Regions from separate parts of the Ruegeria sp. AU67 genome, predicted to be linked through region 1. Evidence: riboswitches for the same ligand, from Rfam matches in the RefSeq annotation. Region 1 holds a riboswitch; the other holds the start of a gene.

Region 1 (4,274 bases):
CCAGATCCTCTTGTCCCAAATGAATCCAGTCGCAGCCCGCCTCGATGGCAACCTGCCAATGGTCATTCACCACCAGAACAGCCCCATGCGCACGGCACAGATCCCGCGAAACCGCGATCTGTTCACGTACGACCGCATCCGCTTGGTCCTTGATCCGCAACTGCACCAGTTTCACGCCCAAGGGCAGCATCCCGCGCAGCCAGTCGGAATGGTCGAAGATTGGATAAAACCGGTCGAGGTTCATGACAAAAACGCCTTTCCAATAACAGGGGTCGAGGGTTCGGCCATATCGCGCGCTTCGATCGGGTCGGCCTGATAGGCCAATCGCCCGGCCTCGATGGCCAGCTTCATCGCCTTGGCCATTGCGGCGGGATCGCCGGCCCGTGCCACCGCGGTGTTCAGCAGAACGGCATCATACCCAAGCTCCATCGCATGTGCGGCGTGGCTGGGCAGGCCGATACCAGCGTCAATCACCAGTGGTATTTCGGGAAACTCAGCGCGCATTGCGCGCAGGGCGTATTCGTTGTTCAGACCGCGGCCCGAACCAATCGGGGCCCCCCAAGGCATCAGAACTTCACACCCCGCCGCCAAAAGGCGCTCACCCACGATCAGGTCGTCCGTGGTGTACGGAAACACCTCGAACCCGTCTTCGCTCAGAATGCGCGCGGCCTCGACCAGTTGGAACACGTCGGGCTGCAGGCTGTCGGTATGCCCGATCAGTTCCAGCTTGATCCATTTGGTGTCAAACACCTCTCGCGCCATATGAGCGGTGGTCACAGCCTCTTTCACCGTATGGCAACCTGCTGTGTTGGGCAGGACAAGAACGCTCAGATCGCGGACCATCTGCCAGAAGGTTTGTCCTGCGCCCGCTTCGCGTCGCAAAGATACGGTGGCCACCCCGGCCCCGCTGTCCCGAAATGCCTGTTCCAAGATTGCGGGGCTTGGATATTGCGCGGTGCCCAGCATCAACGGGTTCGACAGAGGTGTGCCATAGAACGTCTTCATCGTTCAGCCCCCCTGCATCGGGGCGACGACTTCGATCCGATCGCCATCCTTGATATTGCGAGCTTTGCGCAGGCTTGTGGGCACAAAACCCTCGTTCACAGCCGTCGCCACCCGGCCCGAAAACCCACATTCCTGTAATAGGTCGGCAAGAGTTCCGGCCTGCACCTCGCGCATCTCGCCATTAAGTACGATCTTCATCAACCATCTCCGAATGTTTGTTGTCCAACGCCAGGTCAGCCACGCCCTTTGCCAGTGCAGGGGCCAGCAGGTAGCCGTGGCGGTAGAGGCCGTTGGCGTAGATTGTCGGTCCCAGTCGCCGAATACGCGGCAGGTTGTCGGGGAAAGCAGGGCGCAGATCGACACCGATTTCCAACACTTCAGCCTCACCAAAGGCCGGGTTCAGGGCGTAGGCTGCGCTCAGCAACTCAAGCATCGAGCGTGCGGTAATTCGGCTGCTGTCCTCGGATTCGATCATTGTTGCGCCCAGCATGTAGACGCCGTCGCCGCGTGGAACGATATACAGCGGCATGCGTGGATGAAGCAGGCGTATAGGCCGGGTCAGTGTCACATCTGGGCACCGGATCACCAGCATCTCACCCTTCACGCCGCGCAAGTCCTGCAGGTATTCGCGCGCGTGCAGACCTCGGCAATCAATGGCGTTGTTCAACCCCGTCGGCGCACGCACATGGTGGAATTCAACACCGTGATCCTGAAGCTGGTGTGACAGATCCAGTAAGGCCTGACGCGGATCCAATTGGGCTTCCGCATCAAAGTAGAGACCCTTTCTGAAATCGTGGAGATCAGGCTCTAATAAGGTTATTTCTCTGTCATCAACTTCAGAAAATCCCTCCGTTCGTCGGGCGAAACAACGTAAATCCGGCAGGTCCCGTGGGTTAGCAACAACCAGTGTGCCGCGCCTGTGGACCTGAGTTCGCTTGGCCCACCAGTCGATTGCCAATTGCCCCAGGCGCAGGACAGGTTCCTCCGCGTTTTCATACTCGCACCACGGTGCCAACATTCCGCCCGCCCACCAAGAGCACCCATGCGGCCCCGGTGCACCGCCGGGATCAAACACCTGAACCTTGGCCCCGCGCGCGACAAGTTCGGACGCAACGGCCAACCCGGCCACACCTGCCCCTATGATCGACCAGACGGTCACGCGGGCCAAACCTGATGGAAGTGATGAACAGGCCCGTGACCTTGCCCGATGTTCAAAGCATCGGCCTGAGCGATAGCGCCCTGCAGATAGTCATGTGCTTGCACCACGGCCTCGGTCAGCGAAAGACTCTTGGCCAACCCCGCCGCTATGGATGAGGACAGGGTGCAGCCGGTTCCGTGGGTGTTGCGGGTCTGTCGGCGCGGCGCTTGAAACTGAGCAATCACGCCCGAATGTGAGATCAATATGTCATGGCAGATGTCACCCTTGCCATGACCGCCCTTCATCAGAACCGCGCCAGCGCCATGTGCACACAGGTCTTGCCCTTGCGCGATCATCTGTTCGCGGCTGTCCGTAGACTCAGAGCCCAGCAGACAGGCTGCTTCGGGCAGGTTTGGCGTTAACACGGTCGCGCGTGGCAACAATACGTCGCGCAGGGTTTGCACCGCCTCTTCTGCCAACAACGCATCGCCGGATTTCGCAATCATGACCGGATCCAAAACTACCGGCCCATCAAATTCGGCGATACTATCTGCGACACATTGGATGATTTGAGGGGTCGCCAGCATTCCAATCTTGATCGCGCCAACATCCAGGTCGGTCAGAACAGCCTCGATCTGCGCTGCAATGACGTCCACAGGGATGCCATGCACCGCCGTAACTGCGCGAGTATTCTGCGCCGTCACTGCGGTAATCACGCTGGCCCCGTAAACGCCAAGCGCAGACATGGCCTTGAGGTCTGCCTGAATTCCGGCCCCTCCGCCGCTGTCAGATCCTGCGATTGTTAAGGCAATGGGTGCCATGTCGTTGCTCCGGTTCAAAATGGGCAACGGGCATGGAAAACGTCTAAGCACTATAAGACCGTTCCCTACGCCGGTATTGCCCGGATCAGGTTCGATGGGTTAGCGCGTTCACGCCTCTCAGCCCCCAAGCAGGGCACCCCAACGGTTGGGGCGACACTCTCAGGGGATGGCGGGGGAATCAAGGGCCAATTTTGGTACAGATTACGGTCAAACTGGACTTATGAAATGCAAAAGCCGGCCTCAACGGACCGGCTTCTGTTTGATGTTCAGGTGTTCAGGTTCAGCCCTTCATACCGTCCCAAAATGACTTGACGGACGAGAAAAAGCTTTTTGATTCCGGGTGGTTGTCTTCGCCCAGATCGTCAAACTCACGCAGAAGCTCTTTTTGACGGCCGGTCAGATTGACCGGGGTTTCGACGGCCAGTTCGATGAACATATCGCCAACGCCACCGCCGCGAAGGGCGGGCATGCCTTTGCTGCGCAAGCGCATCTGACGTCCTGACTGGCTGCCAGCCGGAATTTGCACGCGACCACGGCCACCGTCGATGGTGGGCACTTCGATCGAACCGCCCAGCGCTGCCTTGGCCATGCTGACCGGAACGCGACAATACAGGTTTACGCTGTCGCGCTCGAACAGCTTGTGGTCCGACACCTCGACAAATATGTATAGATCACCCGGAGGGCCACCGCGCATCCCGGCCTCACCTTCGCCCGCAAGACGGATGCGTGTGCCGGTTTCCACACCGGCCGGAATGTTGACCGACAGCGCGCGTTCTTTTTCGACGCGCCCGGCGCCGCCGCAGGACTTACAGGGGTTCTTGATAATTTGACCCAGACCCGAACAGGTCGGGCACGACCGTTCGACTGTGAAAAAGCCCTGTTGCGCCCGCACTTTACCCATGCCGGAACAGGTCGGGCAGGTTGTGGGCTCAACCCCGCCTTCCGCACCTGAACCATCACAAGCTGAACAGGCCACGGCGGCAGGCACGTTGATCGTCTTTTGCAGACCAGAGAATGCTTCTTCCAAGCTTACGCGCAGGTTGTAACGCAGGTCTGACCCGCGCGCGGCCCGTGGACCACCCCCGGTAGCACCGCGCTGGCCACCCATGAAATCGCCGAACAGGTCGTCGAACACGTCCGAGAAGGCGCTGGAGAAATCGCCCTGTCCGCCAAATCCGCCACCTGGACGGCCACCGCCGCCCATACCGTTTTCAAACGCGGCATGACCAAAACGGTCATACGCGGCCTTTTTTTCGGCATCGCGCAAGACGTCGTAAGCTTCGTTCGCTTCTTTGAACTGAGCCTCAGAA
Region 2 (4,274 bases), on a different contig from region 1:
TGATCCTGCCGAAAGCGGCGACAATCGGTCTGAATGATGATGCGTCGCGCGTCGCGATCGACTCGCTCAGCTTCATGAACCTGACGCGGGAAGATTTCGAACAACAGATGGAGCGGCTGAAGACCGAAAAGGTTCGCGACAACATGTCGAGGCCCTCGAACATCCCCGTTGCTGCACCCGACACGCCAGTGATGGAAGGTATCTTCCTGATCTACAAATACAAACGGCACGTGATCCTTGTTGAGCCCGAAACCAACCGTTTTGTTGGCACCGTAAGCGCCAACTCGCTTTTGGATCGCGCACTCAGCTAACCCTATACAAACCGGACTAAAACTTTGGCTACGCATTCGACGTCACACGGAGAGGCCGCTCTCTCTGTTCCACAACTATTGGGCATAGATCCGCTTTGGGTCGCGACCGGAATTCTGATTTTGGTTTATGCGGTCCTGATCACAGAAAAGGTCAACCGCGCCATTTTGACGATGCTGGGCGCGTCCCTGATGGTCCTGTTTGGCATCATCAATCAGGAACAGGCCGTGGCGGGTGTGGACGCCAACACTCTGGCACTGCTTATCGGCATGATGGTCATCGTGGGGATCACCAGCAAATGCGGATTGTTCCAATACGTAGCGATCAAGGCCGCAAAAGCGGTGAAAGCCAATCCAACCGGCATCCTGATCATGCTGACGCTGATTACGGCGGTGTTTTCGGCCCTGCTGGACAACGTAACGACCGTATTGCTGATCGCCCCGATTACGCTGCTGATCACTGAAGCCCTGGAAACGCGTGTGTTCCCGTTCTTTGTCGCCGAGATCCTGGCCTCGAACGTGGGGGGAACAGCGACGCTGATCGGTGACCCGCCCAACATCATCATTGGCTCGGCCGCAGGGTTGAGCTTCAACGATTTCGTGGTGAACCTGGCGCCTATCTCGGCCATATGTCTGGTTGTCCTGACCGGCATTATTTACCTTATGAACCGCAAGGAACTGGCCCGCATTCCGAAATCGGCCAGCGATCGGATTATGGGGTTCAACGAATCCGAAGCGGTCACTGATATTGTCTTGATGATCAAGTCTCTGGCCGTTTTGGCTCTGGTTTTGCTGGGGTTCACGCTGGGGCACAGCTACGGCATTCAGCCGGGTACGTCAGCGTTGGCCGGTGCGGGCCTGTTGATGCTGCTGGCCTATGGCCACCAAAGCGGTGAAGAACAATCCGAGTCGGTTCACCACATCTTTGGTGAAGTTGAATGGGTCACAATCTTTTTCTTCGGCGGGCTGTTCGTCATTGTTGCCGGTGTTGAACATGTTGGCCTCTTGGCGTTCTTTGGTGAGAAAGTGCTGGAGCTGACCCAAGGCGACATGATGTGGACCGCGTTCTTCATCTTCTGGGCCTCTGGCATCCTGTCGGCCATTCTGGACAACATCCCGTTTGTAGCAACGATGATCCCCCTGATCGAATCCACCGCAGATACATTTGGTGGCGAAGACGCGATTGAACCCCTGTGGTGGTCGCTGGCGCTTGGCGCCTGTCTAGGCGGCAACGGCACGTTGTTGGGGGCAAGCGCCAACCTTACGGTGGCTGCTTTTGCGGAAAAGGCCAAGCAGCCCATCGGCTTCATCGCCTTCGCCAAAATTGCATTCCCGATCATGATCCTCACCCTGATGATCGCGAACGTCTATATTTGGCTGCGTTACTTCTGACCTATGGCCCTTTGAACCAAACGTATTACAGGTTCAAAGGGCGTCCGACTCCGGACAGGTTTACTTGCCCGCATGTGACACGCACCGCGCTGAGGCACCGAATTTGGTTGTCTTTCTAGCCAATCCCCCCTAGTGACGGCCTCACCTCGGGGAGCACGGCCTGCCGCGCTGAGATGCTTATCAAGCGAACCCGTAGAACCTGAACCGGCTAGAACCGGCGGAGGGAAGGGTTTCGGTTTCATCCATCCTTGCCCTCTCGCCGCAATGGAGGATGACATGAAACATCTGCTAATTGCTGCGGGACTTCTGAGTGCAACTACGGCCATCGCCGCCGACAAGCCTCAGCTAACCGTTTACACCTATGACAGCTTTGTATCCGATTGGGGCCCCGGCCCGCAGGTCAAAGAAGCCTTTGAGGCAACCTGCGACTGCGAGCTGAACCTCGTGGGCGTCGAAGATGGTGCCGCACTTTTGTCGCGTGTCCGGCTTGAGGGTGAAAACTCTGACGCCGACGTCGTGCTTGGTCTGGATACCAACCTGATTGCAGCGGCCCGGGAAACCGGCCTGTTTGCGCCCAATTCCGTTTCTGCCGACTTCGCGCTGCCGATCGAATGGACCGATGACACGTTCACACCGTATGACTGGGGCTACTTCGCCTTCGTTCACAAAGCGGATGCGACCGCGCCTGCGAACTTCCGGGAGCTGGCGGACAGCGACACCAAAATCATCATCCAGGACCCTCGCTCGTCCACGCCCGGTCTGGGTCTGCTGATGTGGGTTAAAGCGGCGTATGGTGATGATGCACCCGAAATCTGGGCTGGTCTTTCCGACAATATCGTGACGGTCACAAAAGGCTGGTCCGAAGCGTACGGCCTGTTCCTTGAGGGCGAGTCGGACATGGTTCTCAGTTACACGACATCTCCGGCCTATCACCTGATTGCCGAGGACGATGGCAGCAAGGCAGCGTCCGCTTTTGACGAGGGCAACTATCTGCAAGTTGAGGTTGCGGCAAAGCTGGCCGCGACGGATCAGGCCGAATTGGCGGATCAGTTTTTGCAGTTCATGGTCTCGGATGCGTTCCAGCAAATTATACCGACAACCAACTGGATGTACCCGGCCGTAACCCCGGCAGAAGGTTTGCCTAAAGGGTTCGACACCCTGACAGTGCCGGCAAAGTCGCTGCTGTTCTCCCCCGATGAAGCCGCCGCCGTGCGGGATCAGGCCCTGGCAGAATGGCAGAACGCGCTCAGCCAGTAAGCCCATGGCCCGGTATCGGTGCGGCAGCTCTGGTCGCCGCGCTAATCCTGGGCACTCTTACGGCGGTTGCACTGCGTGCTGAAACCAGCGGCGGGTTCAGTCCCGCCGACTGGGCTGCGCTGCGCTTCACGCTGACCCAGGCCACGCTGTCCGCATTGTTCAGCGTGGTGTTGGCCGTGCCGGTTGCGCGGGCTTTGGCACGTCGGAGGTTCCCCGGCCGACGGGCTTTAATTGCGCTTTTGGGTGCGCCCTTCATCCTGCCGGTCATCGTTGCCATTCTGGGTCTGCTGCAAGTCTTTGGCCGGTCGGGATGGATCTCGGACTTCCTTGGCATTTTCGGCCTGCCGCCCATACGCATCTACGGATTGCATGGCGTCGTGCTGGCGCATGTGTTTTTCAACCTGCCCCTGGCCACACGCCTTGTGTTGCAAGCCTGGCAGGAAATTCCTGCCGAACGGTTTCGCCTGGCTGCACAACTGGGCTGCAATGGCAGGGCCATGTTTCGACTGATCGAGATGCCCATGCTCAAACGGACCCTGCCCGGGGTTCTGGCGGTAATCTTCGCCATCTGCCTGACCAGCTTCGCCGTCGCCCTGACCTTGGGCGGAGGGCCACGGGCCACAACGATCGAACTGGCAATCTATCAGGCCTTCACCTACGATTTTGACCTGGGCCGCGCCGCCTTGTTATCCGCCCTGCAACTTGCCCTGACAGCTGCGACCGCTTTAGTGGCGCTGAAGTTTTCGCGCGGGGACGGTTTTGGAACAGGTCTCGATCGCGCCTTGCGCCGCTGGGACGGGGGTGCGCCGACGATAGATATATTCTGGATCGTCGCAGCGGCCGTCTTTTTGCTACTGCCTTTAGCATCGGTCGTAATTTCGGGATCTGCCGGGTTGTTTGACATGCCCGCAATCGTTTTTCGGGCCGCGCTGATCTCGGTCCTTGTTGCCGCTGCAAGCACCGCAGTCCTGCTTTTGCTTGCTTTGCCTATGGCCACCGCCGTCGCGAGCGGCCGGTACGGGCTTGTGGAACTCAGCGGCATTTTGGGTTTGGCGGCATCACCACTGGTGATCGGTACGGGCCTGTTCATCTTAATCCGGCCTTTGGCAAACCCGACGACATTGGCTCTGCCTGTCACTGCTTTGGTAAATGCTGCGATGGCCCTGCCCTTTGCTTTACGCATTCTGGTCCCCGCCGCGCGCGACATAACCGCCAGGCACGGACGTCTCGCGCTTTCATTGGATATGACAAAATGGACGTTTTTCACGCGCATCTTGCTACCGCGCATGCGTCCACAGATCGGTTTCGCCGCTGGCC

The links. A riboswitch is a leader RNA that binds a small molecule or an ion and turns the genes downstream of it on or off. The one in region 1 is predicted to bind thiamine pyrophosphate.
Region 2: linked by a shared signal. The riboswitch ahead of thiB (thiamine ABC transporter substrate binding subunit) and the one ahead of thiD (bifunctional hydroxymethylpyrimidine kinase/phosphomethylpyrimidine kinase) in region 1 are both predicted to bind thiamine pyrophosphate.

Annotation. Positions count from the first base shown of each region.
Region 1 is NZ_OMPH01000040.1:345,384-349,657, forward strand. Features, by position in the region: gene DK510_RS21145 (thiamine phosphate synthase) at 1-244, opposite strand, end outside; gene DK510_RS21150 (thiazole synthase) at 241-1,005, opposite strand; gene thiS (sulfur carrier protein ThiS) at 1,009-1,203, opposite strand; gene DK510_RS21160 (FAD-dependent oxidoreductase) at 1,187-2,164, opposite strand; gene thiD (bifunctional hydroxymethylpyrimidine kinase/phosphomethylpyrimidine kinase) at 2,161-2,964, opposite strand; TPP riboswitch at 3,010-3,115, opposite strand; gene dnaJ (molecular chaperone DnaJ) at 3,245-4,274, opposite strand, start outside.
Region 2 is NZ_OMPH01000011.1:439,173-443,446, forward strand. Features, by position in the region: gene DK510_RS05040 (HPP family protein) at 1-311, shown strand, start outside; gene DK510_RS05045 (ArsB/NhaD family transporter) at 336-1,700, shown strand; TPP riboswitch at 1,838-1,943, shown strand; gene thiB (thiamine ABC transporter substrate binding subunit) at 1,977-2,957, shown strand; gene DK510_RS05055 (thiamine/thiamine pyrophosphate ABC transporter permease ThiP) at 2,933-4,274, shown strand, end outside.